Regions from separate parts of the Cedecea neteri genome, predicted to be linked through region 3. Evidence: predicted binding sites of a transcription regulator. Region 3 holds the regulator's gene; each other region holds the start of a gene.
The links. Region 3 encodes PurR, which represses purine synthesis genes. Its sites were predicted from a motif close to CANGCAAACGTTTGCNTG; they were not measured.

Region 1: a site for PurR is predicted at 1,787-1,804, ahead of tusA (sulfurtransferase TusA). Genes of this name have one in related genera too.
Region 2: a site for PurR is predicted at 2,216-2,233, ahead of pyrC (dihydroorotase). Genes of this name have one in related genera too.
Region 4: a site for PurR is predicted at 2,707-2,724, ahead of gltB (glutamate synthase large subunit). Genes of this name have one in related genera too.

The regions. Positions count from the first base shown of each region.
Region 1 is NZ_CP009459.1:836,344-840,980, reverse strand. It holds gene LH86_RS04045 (AI-2E family transporter) at 1-263, opposite strand, end outside; gene LH86_RS04040 (DcrB family lipoprotein) at 394-951, opposite strand; gene LH86_RS04035 (7-cyano-7-deazaguanine/7-aminomethyl-7-deazaguanine transporter) at 1,024-1,689, opposite strand; gene tusA (sulfurtransferase TusA) at 1,864-2,109, shown strand; gene zntA (Zn(II)/Cd(II)/Pb(II) translocating P-type ATPase ZntA) at 2,147-4,363, opposite strand; gene LH86_RS04020 (LacI family DNA-binding transcriptional regulator) at 4,548-4,637, shown strand, end outside.
Region 2 is NZ_CP009459.1:2,695,739-2,700,375, forward strand. It holds gene solA (N-methyl-L-tryptophan oxidase) at 1-104, opposite strand, end outside; gene bssS (biofilm formation regulator BssS) at 234-488, opposite strand; gene dinI (DNA damage-inducible protein I) at 781-1,026, opposite strand; gene pyrC (dihydroorotase) at 1,102-2,148, opposite strand; gene LH86_RS12695 (lipoprotein) at 2,302-2,862, opposite strand; gene mdtH (multidrug efflux MFS transporter MdtH) at 2,961-4,175, opposite strand; partial or broken gene rimJ (ribosomal protein S5-alanine N-acetyltransferase) at 4,405-4,637, shown strand, end outside.
Region 3 is NZ_CP009459.1:2,938,395-2,943,031, reverse strand. It holds gene LH86_RS13910 (C40 family peptidase) at 1-171, shown strand, start outside; gene sodB (superoxide dismutase [Fe]) at 508-1,089, shown strand; gene LH86_RS22600 (YnhF family membrane protein) at 1,180-1,269, opposite strand; gene purR (HTH-type transcriptional repressor PurR) at 1,562-2,587, shown strand; gene punR (DNA-binding transcriptional activator PunR) at 2,584-3,522, opposite strand; gene punC (purine nucleoside transporter PunC) at 3,637-4,637, shown strand, end outside.
Region 4 is NZ_CP009459.1:620,041-624,677, reverse strand. It holds gene gltB (glutamate synthase large subunit) at 1-2,677, opposite strand, end outside; gene LH86_RS02940 (TIGR01212 family radical SAM protein) at 3,357-4,289, shown strand; gene arcB (aerobic respiration two-component sensor histidine kinase ArcB) at 4,351-4,637, shown strand, end outside.

The DNA.
Region 1 (4,637 bases), 2.1 Mb from region 3:
TTCATCGACGTTGCCAGCACGCCGACCAGCAAAGTGAGCATCACCAGCATGACCAGCACCACGATGGCAATCGCCAGCGGGCGATTAAAGCCACGGCGCATAAACCAGGTCACCAGCGGGTTGAGAACAATGGCGAAAAATACGGCCAGCAGGAGCTGAACGATGATGTCGGCTGCGGCGTGAATCCCGGCGAGAATAATCACCAGGGCCGCGAGTTTGAGCAAAATATGCAGGCCGGTCTTATCAGGTTGTAGAGCTGTCATGCAGACGTCCGATCGGGAAAAGGTGCTTTTAGTGTAGTGCTTCCTGGCAGGGCGACGGCGGCGGTCTGTCTGAAAATGAAGGAAAAAAATGGCCCCGCACAGGCGGAGCCATTGATGTATCGCGCGGCGATTACTTGATGACGATGGTGTTGATGATGTTTTCTGCGTTGGTCTGCGCCAGCTGCTGGTTATCCGCAGGCAGCGTGATCTGCATGGTCAGCAGTTTATCGTCCACTTTGCCAATGATGATGGAGGAGTACGCGGTCTGCCCTTTGGCGGAGATCACGCTGTCCAGCTGCTGCAGGGTGTGGCCTTTAATCTCGATGGATTTGTTGGTCACCACCTGAAGCTGCGGGTCGCGCGCGCGCTGCTGCTCTTCCAGGCCTTTTGCCAGCGTGGCAAGGTCGCTAGTCGGGTTGTCACTGACAATCACGATCACTGCTTTCTGGCCGGTTGCATCAGAATAAACGTGCATGTTGTTGGACTGGGTGCCCACCTTGCCGCTCTGATCGCTCATGTCCGCTGGCAGGGCAAAGCTCAGCTTGCCGTCCAGCAGTTCAACTGGCTGACCGCTGGCGCTGCTGGCTTCCGGCGCGCCGGTGGTGGCGGTTTTGCTGTCGTTATTATCACAGGCGGCAAGACCCACTACCAGCAGGCCAATACCGACATATTTTACCAGTTTGCGCATCGCGTTCTTCCTTTCCGTTAGCAAGCCAAAAGGCCAATCCTTGCATCTTAACACAAGATATTCAGCCCGCGTTTAACCAGGCTGCAGCGCGGAGATTTCAGATTTATCTGCGAGGCGTTTCAACAGCATATTCAGCAGAACGCCGTACATCGGCAGGAAGAAAATCAGGCTGATGAGCACTTTGAAGCAGTAATCAACGACGGCGATTTCCACCCAGTGCTGGGCCATAAAGGCGTCCGGGCTGCGCCAGAAGGCGATAAAGAAGAATGACAACGTATCGCTCACGTTACCGAACAGCGTGGACACCGTAGGCGCCAGCCACCAGCAGTGATTCTGGCGCAGGCGGTTAAATACGTGTACGTCCAGAATCTGGCCGAGCGCGTAAGCCATGAAGCTGGCAACCGCGATACGGGCCACAAACAGGTTGAAGTGCATTAACGCTTCAAAGCCCTGCCAGCTTCCCATGTAAAACAGAGAGGAGATGCCGTAAGAAATCACCAGCGCCGGGATCATCACCGCGAAAATAATCCGCCGGGCCAGCGGAGCGCCGAAAATACGCACCGTGAGGTCAGTCGCGAGGAAGATAAACGGGAAGCTGAAGGCGCCCCAGGTAGTATGAAACCCGAAGACGGAGACCGGAAGCTGAACCAGATAGTTACTGGAGGTGATCACCAGCAAATGAAAAAGCGATAGCCAAAACAGCGCGTTAGTGCGCTGGCGAGTGCTGAACTGCATCATGTTGTAGCCTTTTTAGTAGTGGGGTGAGGGAACCCAGTCAAAAATGTAAAGCGCGGGGATGATACTGCTTTAGTTTCTCAATGCAATGGTTAATTTTAACGCAATCGTTCACGCGGCTTGCGCCAGATTTTACCCGGCGTAAACTAGCGCGGTTTTTGACGACCTGAGAGAGTTATGACCGATTTGTTCGCAACCCCTGACCACACGCTGGATGCTCTAGGCCTGCGCTGCCCGGAGCCGGTGATGATGGTGCGTAAAACCGTGCGCAATATGCCCGTTGGCGAAACGTTGCTAGTGATAGCCGATGACCCGGCCACCACGCGCGATATCCCCGGTTTCTGCCGTTTTATGGAACACGAGCTGGTGGCCAGCGAAACCGACGCGCTGCCTTACCGCTATTTGCTGCGTAAGAGCCATTAAACGAGGCGCATGTTCGCGCCCCGTTATCTCTCGAAAACTATTTCTTCCGCAGCAGGCGAATGGCGTTTGCCGTGACCAGTGCGGTAGCCCCTGAATCCGCCAACACCGCCAGCCACAAGCCGGTCAGGCCGAGCAGAGTGGTGATCAGGAAAATCCCCTTCAGCCCCAGCGCAATCGTCACGTTCTGGCGAATGTTGTTATGAGTGGCTCTGGCGAGCCGCACCATACCTGCCAGCTCGGTCAGGCGGTTGTGGGTCAGGGCGGCATCTGCGGTTTCCAGCGCGACGTCGGTGCCGCTGCCCATCGCGATGCCGATGGTGGCTGCTTTCATCGCCGGGGCATCGTTGATGCCGTCGCCGACCATTGCCAGCGGCGCGGTGGCATTGAGTTTGTTCACCGCCGCCACTTTGTCTGCCGGGAGCAGGCTGGCGCGGTAATCAATGCCCAATTCGTTGGCTATTGCCGCCGCCGCGCGCGGGTTATCCCCTGTCAGCATCACGCCCTGAATCCCTAGCTGGTGAAGTGCCGTCACCGCTTCACGCGCATCTCTGCGCAAAGTGTCACGCATGGCGATGGTGCCCAGCAGCTGACCCTCACGCAGCACTACGATCACCGTCTGGCCTTCTTCTTCCTGCTTCGCGATACGCCTTTGCCAGGTTTCGCTGAGTGTCTGGTCGTCAAGTTTGGACGGGGAGCTGAGCAGCAGCGTTTCGCCCTGAATGCTGGCTTCCACGCCAACCCCGGCGAGCGCGCGGTGATTTTCTGCGGCGACAGAAGGCAAGTTGCGTTGTTGTGCCGCGTTGACAATAGCCTGTGCCAGCGGGTGGGTGGAGCCTTGTTCAACCGCCGCGGCGAGCGCCAGAAGCTGATCTTCTTCTGTCCCTTCTTCCACCGCAATGGCCGTAACCTGAGGTTTTCCTGCCGTCAGGGTGCCGGTTTTATCGAAAGCGACTTGCTGGATTTGACCGAGGCGTTCCAGCGCGGCTCCGCCTTTAATCAACGCGCCTCGGCGAGCGGCGGCGGCCAGACCAGAGGTAATTGCTGCAGGCGTGGAGATAACCAGCGCGCATGGGCAGCCGATCAGCAGCAGCGTCAGGCCTTTATAGATCCACGGTTCCCAGCCCTGGCCGAAGAACAGCGGCGGGATGACGGCGGTCAGCAGCGCGAGCAGCATGATGATTGGCGTGTAAATCCGGCTAAAACGATCGATAAAGCGTTCGATAGGCGCGCGGCGTTCCTCTGCTTCTTCAATCAGCCGCAGGATGCGGTCGATGGCGCTGTCGCCGGGCTCGGAAATGACCTCCAGCTGAACAAGGCGATCTACGCTGGTACTGCCTGCGGCGACTTTTTCGCCCTGCTGGCGCTCTACCGGCACGGATTCCCCGGTTAGGGCACTTTCGTCGAAGCTTGCAAAGCCGCTGAGCAGGCGGCCGTCGGCGGGTAAGCGGCTCCCGGCGGCGACTTCAATCACGTCACCTGGGCGAAGATCGGCCTGCGCGACGGTTTCGCGCTCGCCGTCCCGGAGGCGAATAGCGACGTCCGGCTTTAGCGCCATCAAGGCGCTTACCCCGCGGCGTGCACGGCTGGCGGCATAGGACTCGAGGCGTTCACCGATGAGGAACAGTAGCAGCACCATCGCCGCCTCGGCGGTTGCGCCGATAAACAGCGCACCGATTGCGGCGACGCTCATCAGCGTTTCAATGGCGAACCAGTTGCCGCTGCGAATCAGGCGCACGGCCTGGCGCGCAATCGGCCACAGGCCAACCAGCGTGGTGGCGATAAACGCCAGGTTGCCGAGCGGATGGTTGAATTGCTCGAGCCCCCAGCTAATGACCATCAGGACGATAAGCAGGATCAGCGGCAGGTTCTCTTGCAGGCTGCTGCTTTTTTCCTGCTTCGGGGCGCTGGCGTCGTTCAGCGTGTAGCCTGCCGCCTTGACCGCTTTCTCTACGTCGTTGCGAATGTCTCTTGAGGCGCTGACCAGCAGTTTTTCGGTAGAAAATACCACCTGAACTTGCTGCACATCGCTCACCTGTTTCACCGCATTTTCCACTTTGCGTGCGCAGGCCGCGCAGTCCATCCCCGCGACGTGCCAGCTGTAGCGGCTGCCGTTGTCGGCAATCTCTGGCTCCGGTTTTTGTGCAGAGCAGGCGTCATCGGCGCAGCAGGAGGGGCCTCCTTCCGCCTGCAGCGGGCTTAGTTTGGCAAACGCAAACTGCGGTGGCTTTTTGCCGTCTTGAGGTGTGTTGAGCATGGCGCCCTCCGGTAATGATAATTTTCTCATTACCGATGTTACTCTCTGGAGTTGACTCCAGAGTCAAGCGTCTTTTTTACCACCGCATGTTTCTGGCTGAGGGGCGGCTGTTTTCTGGATTGGCCTTTGCTTCCCTGCGGCGCTTCCCCTAGTATTATCCGCAGGTCGGGATGAGAATGAATCGATGAAAAAACCACTGACAATCAAGGATATTGCGGAGCTGGCGCAGGTGTCTATCGCCACTGTCTCCCGGGTGCTGAACAAAAACAGCTGG
Region 2 (4,637 bases), 240 kb from region 3:
TGGCCGCTGTCGATCATCAGGACCTTCAGGCCCGAGTGTGTGGCATAGCAGCCTGCGGCGGCACCGACGGAGCCGCTGCCGACAATGATCAGGTCGTAGTTCATAAGCTTTTCTCTGTGGAAAATTATCTGTAGCAGGGTAATTAATTCACCGGAACGATGCAATTGACGGTGACGCTTAAAATAAGAAAGGCACCCGGTTGGGTGCCTGTGGCCATTGTTAAGCACGTGTCGTCAATGCTTGCGATAATCGCTTTCCTGGTAATCACTGGATTCAATTTTGGCTATCCCGGCCTCAAGGATGGAAATAAATTGCCGGGCGACATCGGTGGTCAGCCAGAGGGTCTGACCGATTTCGGTTTCATCGTGCTTCTGATTATTGGATGTCAGGTAATGCAGGCGCAGCATCATGGCGTCGTAGCTGTCGACGGTGCTGATATCCCATCCGACGAGGGGATGAGTCTGAATAACATCACTATTTTTTTCCATCATAACCCCTTTTATACGTGTTTAAGACAACGGCTAGTGAGGTTCATGCGTGATTTATCGTGAAGCGACTTAAGTATATCAATACTCTCGCGGTTATGGGGATGAAATAATTACCTGGTAACACTTTTTCCACATTATTCAGCAAAAACGAACAATAAATCGACAATCTATTTTGAGGTATTGGAGGAGAAAGGAAAGATATGTGTTGTGAAGTTTAAAAAATAAGCAAGGGCGGGAAATAAAAAAACCGGATGGCGACACCCGGCAAAAAGTACCAACATACTTGAGGGTATTAGTCGGCAGAGAACCAATCGTCAGCGCTTTCCCAGGTTTCCTGGAGGATCTCGCTGATTCGCGTTTTGTCTTCTTTGGCACCACCCAGCACGGAGAGGTTATTACCGGAGGCATAACGTACCTGCACTTCGCTGCTGGTGTCGGGAAAATGTTGATTGATACGGCGGGAAAGCTCACTGGCAAGGGCGTCGATAGCCCCGGCTGGCAATGGTGTGGTTTTGGCTATAGTGACTTCAATACGCATAACGACCCCCTGTACAATATACTGGATATTTATACAGGCTTAATTTCCAGTAAGCAACAGGGGGCGTTTAAAAATTTAGCCTTTAACGGACCAGAGCACGTCTTCACCCGCCAGGAACGGCACGATGCTGTCGTCGCCGGCTTCAATCAGCTCCGGCATTTTCTCAGCGACGCGCACCAGCTCGATGTGATCTTCATTGACCGGCAGGCCGTAGAAGCGCGGGCCGTTTAGCGAAGCGAAGGCTTCAAAATGCTGCAGCGCGTTCATTTCTTCAAATACCGTCGCATAGGCACCCAGCGCGGAAGGCGCGTTAAAGCAGCCGGCGCAGCCACAGCTGGCTTCTTTGCGGTGACGGGCATGTGGGGCAGAGTCGGTGCCGAGGAACACGCGATCGCAGCCGCTGGCGACCAGCTCGCGCAGGGCTTCCTGGTGGACGCTACGTTTCAGGATCGGCAGGCAGTACAGATGCGGACGAATCCCGCCCACCAGCATGTGGTTGCGGTTAAACATCAGGTGCTGGGGCGTGATAGTCGCGCCAATCAGTGAGTTGCCTTCTTTCACATACTGGGCGGCATCTTTGGTGGTGATGTGTTCAAACACCACTTTCAGCTCAGGTAACTGGCGACGCAGTGGCTCCATGACGGTTTCAATAAAGCGCGCTTCGCGATCGAAAATATCGATATCAGCATGGGTGACTTCGCCGTGCACCAGCAGCGGCATGCCAATTTTCTGCATACGTTCAAGCACCGGCAGAATGGCTGCGGTGCTGGTTACGCCGTGAGCGGAGTTGGTTGTGGCGTTCGCCGGGTAAAGCTTGGCGGCGGTAAACACGCCTTGATTGAACCCGCGTTCGATTTCGTTGGGATCCAGCGTGTCGGTCAGGTAGCAGGTCATCAGTGGCTCGAACTTTTGCCCGGCCGGAACCGCATCAAGAATGCGCTGGCGATAAGCGATAGCGGCTTCCACGCTGGTCACTGGGGGCACAAGATTGGGCATGACAATCGCACGGCCATAGGTCTGGCTGGTGTAAGGCACCACGGTTTTCAGCATCTCACCGTCACGAAGGTGAATATGCCAGTCATCTGGGCGGCGGATTTTTAATACCTGAGGTAATGCGGTCATCAATGTGCTCCGGCGTGAGAGGGAAAACAGTCATCAAGGGCTGGTTTTATGCCGGGCACTAAGGATAAGGGGAAACGTTATCGTTTGCACCCCTTATGTTGCTCATGTTGCACAAAACCCTCAGAGCGCATGAACGGCTCTGAGGGGCAGGGGCTATTCCGTTAACGGAATGATTATCTCACCGGGTTTTACTTCAATGCCTTTGGCATATTTCTTCGCCAGCGACTCGCCCGTGCTGCGATCTTCACTCAGGATATAAGCAGGCTGTTGATTGAAGTAGCTGCGCAGGGATTGGTTAAGGTATGGGATCATGGTCTGCAGCACAGTCTGCATTTTTTGCGGCTCGACCTGAGCGTCAACCACCTCCATTTCCTGCAGGTAGATGGCGCCTTGCTCTTTATTGAATACCGGCAGCGCTTTCAGTTTGAGCTTCAGGACGGCTTTCTGGTTACCAAACAGCGACGTCATGTCGAGATTGGCGTCACCGGTCAGGGTAATTTTATTCGGCTCTTCCCGTCCAATCTGGCTGACTAAATGGGTTAACACCACATGGGCTTCAGCCACGCCGGGCAGGCCAATATCCTTCGAGAAGTTATTGTGTTTTTCCAGCGACTGGTTGATTTCCTGTTCGCTCACGCTGTACTGCGTTAACTGGTTGCATCCTGAGAGCAGGCCGCTAAGCATCAATGCTGCGGCAAAAACAATCTTCTTCATAGGCTTCCTCAAAATAGCGGCTCCAATGCCGTGCCTTGCGTTAATCAGCATAATGCGGCACGGCGTTAGCGGCTACCGGAAAAAGATGAAAGGGGGATTTACCCCTGACCACCCGGCTCGAACATTGTCGGTTCAACCGGTTTGAGGCTGAATTGCCACCACAGCGCAGCAAGGGTAATACAGCCGATAATGCCGAGCATGGCCCACGGTAATTCCGGCTGCTGCAGGGCTTTCCCTGCGTCAAACAGCCAGCCGCCGCCGGTGTAACCCAGCGCGCCGCCCAGCGACAGGCCCAAACGGCTGAACCCCATGTAGCTGCCGCGCGCGCGGGCATCCGCCAGCGAGGCGCTAAGCGTTTCTCGCGCAGGCTCTGCGATGATTGAGCCAATGTAGAAGGTACAAATCAAGGCGAAAAGCTGCTGTAAGTTGGACGCCAGGCCAATAGGCATCAGGCTCACCGTCATCAGCACCAGGCCTGCCATTAAGCGCTGCTCCAGGCGGAAGCGCCTTTCACTCCAGCGGGCGATAGGGTAGAGCAGCGTCAGGGAAAGCGCGGCTTCAATGGCGTACATCCATTTTACCGCCGACGCTGTACCGGCAATGTCGTTGACCATCAGCGGCAGCATCAGCATGACCTGCACCGCCAGCATGTAATAGCCGGTGAGCGTCAGGACGTAGGTAATAAAGCGTTTATCGCGGAACACGCGGCCCATGCCTTCGCGCATCGGGGTGCGAATCGTTGAAAGCTTATAGGCGGGCAGCAGCCAGGCGTTAAGCGCCGCGCACAGGACAAACATTACGGCACCGACGGCGCACACCAGTCGGAAGTCGTACTGCAATAGCCAGCTACCCAGCAGAGCGCCGATCACCGCGCCCGCGCTGTCCTGCATCATCAGGATTGAGAAGAAGCGGCCGCGGTGCTGAGGGCGAACCAGTTTGACGACCAGCGCCGAGCGGGGGGGATCAAACAGCGTTCCGCCAATGGCGGAGAGCAGGCAGGAAAGCCATAGCATCCAGGGTTCCGTGGCGATGCCCATGGTGGCAAACCCTGCAGCCCGCAGCAGCATGCCGGTGACAATCATCGGTTTAGCACCCAGTCTGTCGGCAATGGCGCCGCCGAAGACGCCGAGCCCCTGCTGGATAAACTGACGTAGACCCAGGGCAATCCCGACCATCAAAGCGGCCCAGCCCAACTGGTCAACGAAGCGAATGGAAATCAAAGGGAAGACAACGAAAAAGCCTAATACCACTAACATGTTATCAAGCAGCAGGAAATATTTACCCAGGCTCCTTGCCTGCGCCACCCGCGACATCTCCCCTCCAGGGAACTTAATTCAACGCGACAAGTACTTATTCTCGCTTGCCATTCGGGCTTTTAATACCTGATGCAGGACAATATTTTTTTATCGTGCAACGAGTTTGATTCATGGCTTTCATCGAAAAAAGTGATGTCGCTTCATGTTGTTGTTTTCACACGGCGGTCAGGCACAGGTATAGTAACAGGATGAGCCCCGTCAACCGGGATGAAGGAGTGGAATAAACATGTTTGGCTACCGCAGTAACGCCACCAAAAATTCGCCTGGTGACTGACCGTCTGGTGGTGCGTCTGGTTCATGAGCGAGATGCCTGGCGCCTGGCGGATTACTACACGGAAAATCGCCTGTTTCTGAAGCCCTGGGAACCCGTTCGGGATGAGAGCTACTGTTATCCGTCGGGCTGGCAGGCAAGGCTGGGTATGATAAGCGAAATGCACAAGCAGGGCAGTGCTTACTACT
Region 3 (4,637 bases):
ACTCAAGGGCGCGGCACCGCCGATCACGTTGGCGTTTACGTTGGCAACGGGAAGTTTATTCAGTCCCCACGCAGTGGCCGCGATATTCAGATCACCTCCCTGAGCGAAGATTACTGGCAGCGCCACTACGTGGGTGCCCGCCGGGTGATGACGCCAAAAACCATTCGTTAGTCTTATCCACGCCCTTTCGGGCTAATCAGACTGATTAAAATGTTAACAGCCCGGCAACGGGCTGTTAATTGCTGCTGACAAAGAGGGAAAAAGCGTGGTTTTTCCCTCTTTGTGGTTATCAGCTAAAAATCAATAAATTGATTTTCCTCGTTTATTTTAAAACGTCACCGGGTATTTATTTCATCACAGGTAGCTTGTCAGCAGTCTGAGCAGCCCGGCAACGGGCTGTTTTATTTTGTTGTTTCATTTCGCTTTTTCACTCACCTGTAATTTGCTAACCTTATAACCACACAAATTGTAGTTATATTGTGAAACAAAATAACAAGGAGTAAAGCAATGTCGTTCGAACTACCCGCCCTGCCCTATGCTAAAGACGCGCTGGCACCGCATATCTCAGCCGAAACCCTCGAATATCACTACGGTAAGCACCACCAGACCTACGTCACTAACCTGAACAACCTGATCAAAGGCAGCCCGTTTGAAGGCAAAACGCTGGAAGAGATCGTGAGAGGATCTGACGGCGGTATTTTCAATAACGCGGCTCAGGTCTGGAACCATACCTTCTACTGGCACTGCCTGGCGCCGAATGCCGGTGGGGAGCCGACCGGTGACGTGCTGGCCGCCATCAACCATACTTTTGGCAGCGTGGAAGCCTTTAAAAAGCAGTTCACCGAAGCGGCCATCAAAAACTTTGGCTCCGGCTGGACCTGGCTTGTGAAGAATAGCGACGGTAGCCTGGCTATCGTCTCGACTTCTAATGCAGGAACTCCGCTGACAACTGAGGCAAAACCGCTACTGACCGTGGACGTGTGGGAACACGCTTACTACATTGATTACCGCAACGCGCGCCCGGTTTATCTCGACCATTTCTGGGCGCTGGTGAACTGGAAATTTGTTGCGCAAAACCTGGCGGGCTGATTTCTATCGGTTACTTACGAAGTAGGAAGGTGACGTTTTTCTTCCTTCATCTATATATGATAAGGGCCGCTTTTCGCGGCCCTTTGTAAATCAGTGCAGGACGGCGGTAAGTGCTCCGGCAACAATCAGACTCAGTACGATAACCGTAGTCACCACGGAAAACTTCAGATCGGTACTCATTGCAAGCTCCTTTTATTTCCCTACAAAGTGTATGTGGGGTGATTTTCCCACAATTAGCGATAAAAATCCTGCTGGATTTGCGCAGATATCGGTTTTCCCTCTTCCACTTTGCCCCGGGATAAGCCAAAATCCTTCGCTAATTTACCGCGTATCGCCCGGCAACGCCCTCCTCCCGCTGTATGTCGCATCCCCGACAGGCCTGCAACCAACGTGTTGCCCCAGGAGTTAGCGAAGGCAAACGTTTAACATATGAGTTATCAGGAGTTTACGATATGGTCTGGAGTGACATCTAATGGCAACGATTAAGGACGTAGCGAAGCGCGCAAACGTTTCCACTACCACTGTGTCACATGTCATTAACAAGACCCGTTTTGTGGCGGAAGAGACGCGCAATGCCGTTTGGGCAGCCATCAAAGAGCTGCACTATTCACCGAGCGCCGTGGCGCGTAGCCTGAAGGTCAACCACACCAAATCTATCGGCCTGCTTGCGACCTCAAGCGAAGCCCCTTATTTTGCGGAAATTATTGAATCCGTTGAGAACAGCTGTTTCGCCAAAGGTTACACCCTGATTCTGGGCAACGCGCACAACAACTTTGAAAAGCAGCGCGCTTACCTGTCCATGATGGCGCAAAAACGCGTGGACGGGCTGCTGGTCATGTGTTCCGAATACCCTGACACACTGCTTTCAACCCTGGAAGAGTACCGCCATATTCCGATGGTGGTGATGGACTGGGGCGAAGCCCGCGCAGACTTTACCGATTCCGTGGTCGATAACGCCTTCCACGGCGGCTACCTCGCGGGTCGCTACCTGATTGAACGCGGCCATCGCGATATCGGTGCTATCCCGGGTCAACTGGAACGTAACACCGGCGGCGGCCGCCATGCAGGGTTCCTGAAGGCGCTTGAAGAAGCCAATATCAAAGTGCCTGATAACTGGGTAGTTCAGGGTGATTTCGAACCGGAATCGGGTTATCGCGCCATGCAGCAGCTGCTTAACCAGCCGCATCGCCCTACCGCTGTTTTCTGTGGCGGCGATATTATGGCGATGGGTGCGATTTGCGCCGCTGATGAAATGGGGCTGCGCGTGCCGCAGGACATTTCTATCATCGGCTACGACAACGTGCGCAACGCCCGCTATTTCTCTCCGGCGCTGACCACTATCCACCAGCCGAAAGAGCGCCTGGGCGAAACGGCGTTTAACATGCTGCTCGACCGTATCATTAATAAACGCGAAGAGTCGCAGACGATTGAAGTTCATCCGCGTCTGATTGAACGCCGCTCGGTGGCCGACGGCCCGTTCCGCGATTACCGCCGCTAAGCCTCTTCGGGGGCCGGGAATACGTTACCCGGCTCCTGCAACCACTCCTGATTCATCGTTTCACTATCGCCCAAATAGTCCAGCAACCAGCTCAGCGCGGGCGAAGCATCATCCTGCCGCCAGGTCAGGCAGCAGGCCGCGTCCGGGAATGGATTTTCCAGCAGCAGCTCTTTCCAGTCTCCCCTGACGAGCCACGGCTGGGCAATGTGCGTTGGCACCATACCAATGCATAATCCCGCCGTCAGGCAATCCTCCCCCGACGCCCAGTCCGGTACCACCACGCGGCGCTGGTTGTCGAGCAGCCAGGTAATGCGCTTGGGAAGTGAACGGGAGGTATCTTCCAACACCAAAGACGGCCAGGGGCGAATGTCATCATCCAGAATGATACCTTCCCGTTGCGCAAGCGGATGGCCAGCGGAAACCACGCAGCGCCAGCTAAGCGCCCCCATGTCCCGAAATGCGTAGCGCCCCCCGACCGGGATCGCCTGCGTGGCGCCAATCGCCGCCTCAACTCGCCCGTCGGCCAGCGCGTCCCACACGCCGTTGAACACTTCCTGGGAAACCCTTAATTCGATATCCGGAAAATGACGATAAAAATCCAGCACCAGCTGGCGGGTTCGCTCAGGTTTAACGATATTGTCTACTGCAATAGACAGATGCCCGCGCCAGCCGTTGGCTATCTGCTGGCACTGCTGGCGCGTTGCCATCATTTTTTTGATAACAGATCGGCCTTCTTTGAGAAAAAATGCCCCGGCGGCGGTCAGCTCAACGTCCCGATGACGCCGTTCAAACAGCGGCACGGCCAGCCATTCTTCAAGCTGCCGTACCGTATAGCTGATGGCAGACGGCACGCGATGCAACTCCTGGGCCGCACCGCTAAAGCTGCCGTTTCGCGCCACGGCATCAACCACTTCCAGCGAATATTCAGACCACATATTTCTGCCTGCAAAAAATTTGAATGCAATTTGCAAATATTAGCGTTTCACAAGCGGTTTTGCACTCCGTAGACTCCTGCCCCGTTAACCTGCTATCAAAATCAAGAGTGAAATATGCAACCATCAAAGGGATTTCTTATCTGGCTTGCGGGGCTGAGCGTGCTGGGTTTCCTGGCCACCGACATGTACCTGCCCGCCTTCGCCGCCATTCAACAAGATCTGGGTACCACCGCCTCCGCCGTGAGTGCCAGCCTGAGTCTGTTCCTCGCCGGCTTTGCTTTTGCCCAGTTGATGTGGGGCCCGCTTTCCGACCGCTTCGGGCGTAAGCCTGTGCTGTTGATTGGCCTGGCCATGTTTGCCGCCGGCTGTATCGGGATGCTTTGGGTGCAGGATGCCACCACGCTGCTGGTGCTGCGCTTTATTCAGGCCGTGGGCGTCTGCTCGGCCGCAGTTAGCTGGCAGGCCCTGGTGACCGACTATTATCCTGCCAACCGCGCTGGCCGTATTTTTGCCACCATCATGCCGCTGGTCGGGCTTTCTCCGGCGCTGGCCCCGCTGCTCGGCAGCTGGCTGCTGAACCATTTTGAATGGCAGGCCATTTTCGCCGTGCTGTTCGTGGTCGCTTTGCTGTTGATGATCCCCACGCTGCGCCTCAAGCCCCGGACTCAGCACCACGAGCAAACCGAAGACAATAAAGTCAGCTTCTTCTCTTTATTACGTTCCCGCGTTTACGGCGGCAACGTGCTGATTTACGCCGCCTGTTCCGCCAGCTTTTTCGCCTGGCTCACCGGCTCGCCGTTTATTCTGAATGAGATGGGCTACAGCCCCGCGGCAATAGGCCTGAGCTACATGCCGCAGACTGTCGCTTTCCTGGTCGGGGGCTATGGCTGCCGCAGCGCGCTGCAAAAGTGGAGCGGCAAACAGCTGCTGCCCTGGCTGCTGGCCCTGTATGCCCTGAGCGTGGTAGCCACCTGGGGCGTAGCGGTGAGTGGCCATGCTGACCTGACGCTGCTGCTTATCCCGTTCTGCGTGATGGCCGCGGCGAACGGTGCCATCTACCCTATCGTGGTTGCCTCTGCCCTGCTGCCTTTCCCACAGGCAACCGGGAAAGCCGC
Region 4 (4,637 bases), 2.3 Mb from region 3:
CGCCTTCGCCGGAGTTAGAGTTCCCGCCGATGCTGTTCATCGCTTCAGCCAGGGATTCGTGTGCTTCCGGGCTCAGGGCGCCGATGGACATAGCCGCGGTATCAAAGCGTTTGAACAGCTCGGTCGCTGGCTCAACGTCTTCAATTTTGACGGACTCGTCCTGCGGATTCAGCGCAAGCATATCGCGCAGCGTGGCGACAGGGCGCTCGTTAACCAGCTTCGCGTATTGCTGATAGTCGCTGTATTCGCCGCTCTGCACCGCTTTTTGCAGTGTCTGCACCACGTCCGGGTTATAGGCGTGGTATTCCCCGCCGTGAACGAATTTCAGCTGGCCGCCCTGATCCAACGGCTTACGTACCAGCCAGGCGCGTTTGGACAGGTTCAGCAGGTCCTGCTGGAAGTCACCAAAGCCTGCGCCACCGATGCGGCTGACCGCGCCCTGGAAGCAAAGCTCGGACACTTCTTTATGCAGACCCACTGCTTCGAAAAGCTTAGAGCAACGGTAAGAGGCGATAGTCGAGATGCCCATTTTGGACATGATCTTGTACAGCCCTTTGTTGATGCCGTTGCGGTAGTTCTGCATCACGGTGCGGTAGTTTTTGTCGATAGCGCCGTTGTCGACCAGCTTCGCCAGGGTTTCATAGGCAAGGTACGGGTAGATAGCGGTCGCACCGAAGCCCAGCAGCACGGCGAAGTGGTGCGGATCGCGGGCGCTGGCGGTTTCAACAATGATGTTGGCATCGCAGCGCAGGCTCTTCTCAACGAGGCGAGTCTGGATGGCGCCCACGGCCATTGGAGCCGGAACCGGCAGGCGGTTTTTGGCAATATTACGGTCGGACAGCACCAGTAAGACGGTGCCATTCCGAACCATGCGTTCCGCTTCGTCGCACAGCGCCATCACGGTCTCATGCAGCGACTTCTCGGTCACGTCATAGGTGATGTCTAGCGTATCGGCGCGATAGTGTTCCTCTTCCAGCGTGGTGAGCTGCTGGAAATCAGACCACAGCAGAATCGGCGATTTGAAGCTCAGGCGGTGCGCCTGGCCTTCTGCTTCACAGAAGACGTTCATTTCGCGACCAATGCTGGTGGCCAGGGACATGACGTGGGCTTCACGCAGCGGATCGATTGGCGGGTTGGTCACCTGCGCAAACTGCTGACGGAAATAGTCGTAAATAATGCGTGGCTGGCTGGAAAGCACGGCAAATGGGGTGTCATCGCCCATTGAACCGACGGCTTCCTGGCCATTCTCACCCAGCACGCGGATCACTGAATCCAGCTCTTCGCTGCTGTAGTTAAACTGTTTCTGGTAGCTGGCAAGCGTATCGTCGTCCAGCTCGCGCGAGCCCACTTTTTCATCCGGCAGGTCTTCAAACGGAACCAGGCGGCGAACGTTGTTTTCCATCCACTCTTTATACGGATGGCGGCTTTTCAGCTCGGCATCGGTTTCAGCGGAATGCAGAATGCGCCCGACACGGGTGTCGATAACCATCAGCTCGCCTGGGCCGACGCGGCCTTTCTCAACCACTTCGTCCGGCTGGTAGTCCCAGATCCCGACTTCAGAGGCGCAGGTGATGAGCTTGTCTTTGGTGATCACGTAGCGCGCCGGACGCAGGCCGTTACGGTCCAGGTTGCAGGCGGCGAAACGCCCGTCGGACATCACGATACCGGCCGGGCCATCCCACGGCTCCATATGCATGGAGTTAAAGTCGAAGAAGGCGCGCAGCTCAGGATCCATGTTCGGGTTGTTCTGCCATGCCGGTGGAACCAGCAAACGCATGGCGCGCACAATATCCATCCCGCCCGCCAGCAGCAGCTCAAGCATGTTATCCATGGAACTGGAGTCGGAGCCGGTTTCGTTCACGAACGGTGCGGCATCGTGCAGATCGGGGATCAGCGGCGTCTGGAATTTATAGGTACGAGCGCGCGCCCACTGACGGTTACCGGTGATGGTGTTGATTTCACCGTTGTGAGCCAGGTAGCGGAACGGCTGAGCCAGCGGCCAGCGTGGCACGGTGTTGGTGGAGAAACGCTGGTGGAACAGGCAAATGGCCGATTCCAGGCGCAGGTCCGCCAGGTCCAGGTAGAAGCGCGGCAGGTCAGCCGGCATACACAGACCTTTATAAATGTTCACCAGATTAGACAGACTACAGATGTAGAAGTCTTTATCTTCCTGGATGCGTTTTTCGATACGGCGACGGGCGATAAACAGGCGGCGTTCCATATCACGAGGGCGCCAGCCCGCCGGGGCGTTAACGAAAATTTGTTCAATACGTGGCAGAGAGGAGAGGGCGATTTCACCGAGCACGTCTTTGTTCACCGGCACTTCACGCCAGCCAACAATAGACAGGGTTTCGTTTTGCAGCTCTTCTTCAACAATGCGGCGGCTGGCGCGAGCAAGCGCGTCATCCTGGTTCAAGAAAATCATGCCAACGGCATAGTTCTTGGCCAAACGCCAGTGGCGTTCTTCTGCAACAATGCGGAAGAAACGATCGGGTTTTTGCAGCAGCAGGCCACAACCGTCGCCGGTTTTACCGTCGGCAAGGATGGCACCACGGTGCTGCATACGGGCTAGCGCGTGAATAGCGGTACGCACTACCTTGTGGCTAGGTTCGCCTTCTATGTGGGCGATCAGGCCGAAACCACAGTTATCCTTCTCAAGGGATTTATCGTACAACATATCAGTGAACCTCCCCAGGCTCTACGTTACTCCCAACCGTTTGCGCGTGGACGCAGCAAGGGCATGGCGACGGGGTTTGCGCATCATACGCTTGCCTCGCGTGTCGCCCTCTTAATGTCCAACGCATCCGGTGTCACAAGTGTTGAGGACTTGCTTTAGAGGGAATCTCAATTACTGCATAAATATGATGGGCACAGAACCCATCCAGAAAGCTTCCAGCGGATTTCCAACTTATCGGGAAAGAGCACACAGGTCAAATGGCATTCTTATTTATACGGAATCGTACTAAGAGTGAGTTAATGCTATGAATATAATGGTTTTTTATGCTTTTTTGACTATGGAGGTACGACGATGAGCGTCGAGTGTTATGTGATCGTCCTCACTATCCGAAAGGCCATGAAACTCCAGACCATGCTGGCATGAATGATATTGCCAGCATGATATGCTACTTAACCCCCATGGAGTGCAGCATGACACTGTTTTTCACCGTTCGTCATATTCTTTAAATAAAGGGCAGCGTCATAAGGAAAAGTAATCAAGCACAATGTGAATAGAGTTGCACTTATTTTGACTTTACATGCAATAGGTAAGGCTGCGCCGAAGCGATTGATCCAGGTCATCGCCGGTGCGAGAAGAAAATGGCAGGCTAGGCCCCTTTTTCGGGACGGCCCATCAGATTATGCAGTTACAGAAATTAGTCAATATGTTTGGCGGCGATCTCTCTCGGCGCTATGGGCAAAAAGTCCATAAACTCACGCTGCATGGTGGTTTCAGCTGCCCCAATCGCGACGGCACCATCGGGAGAGGCGGCTGTACTTTTTGCAATGTGGCCTCTTTCGCTGACGAAGCCCAGCAGCACAATTCCATCGCTGAGCAGCTCGCACACCAGGCCAGTCGGGTGAACCGCGCTCAGCGTTATCTGGCCTATTTCCAGGCCTATACCAGCACCTGGGCTGAAGTGCAGGTGTTGCGGTCGATGTACCAGCAGGCGGTGAGCCAGAGCAGCATAGTGGGGCTGTGCGTTGGTACCCGGCCTGACTGCGTGCCCGACAGCGTGCTGGACTTGCTAAGCGATTATCACGCGCAGGGCTATGAGGTATGGCTGGAGCTGGGGTTACAGACGGCGAATGACAAAACCCTGCACCGCATCAACCGTGGGCACGATTTTGCCTGTTATCAGGAAACAACCCGCCGGGCCCGGGCGAGGGGGTTGAAGGTTTGCAGCCATCTGATTGTCGGTTTACCGGGTGAAGGCCAGCAGCAATGTATGGACACGCTGGAAAAAGTGATTGAAACCGGTGTGGACGGCCTGAAGCTGCACCCTTTGCATATCGTTGACGGTAGCATTATGGCCAAAAGCTGGCGAGCCGGACGCCTTGAGGGGATCGGGCTGGATGAGTATGTCGTCACCGCGGGGGAAATGATTCGCCATACGCCACTTGATGTCGTGTTCCATCGCATTTCTGCTAATGCCCGGCGTCCAACCTTGCTTGCCCCTTTATGGTGTGAGAACCGCTGGGCCGCGATGGTGGATATTGACAAGTATTTGCTGGCGCATGGGGCGCAGGGTTCAGCGCTGGGTACGCCGTGGGATCTCTCAGTTCTTTCGTAAATCCTGAGCCCGGTTCCTTTTTGCGGTATATTTAGCGCATCCAAGACGAAGGAATCGTTCCATGAAGCAAATTCGGTTATTGGCGCAGTATTACGTTGATCTTATGGTGAAGCTGGGGCTGGTGCGTTTCTCCCTGCTGCTGGCCTCAGCGCTGGTCGTGTTGGCGATGGTGGTGCAAATGGCCGTCACCATGCTGCTGAGCGGCCAGGTTGAAAGTATCGACGTTGTCCGCTCTATCTTCTTTGGTTTGTTGATTACGCCCTGGGCGGTTTACTTCCTGTCGGTTGTGGTTGAACAGCTTGAGGAGTCCAGGCAGCGGCTGTCGAAGCTGGTGGAAAAGCTGGAGGA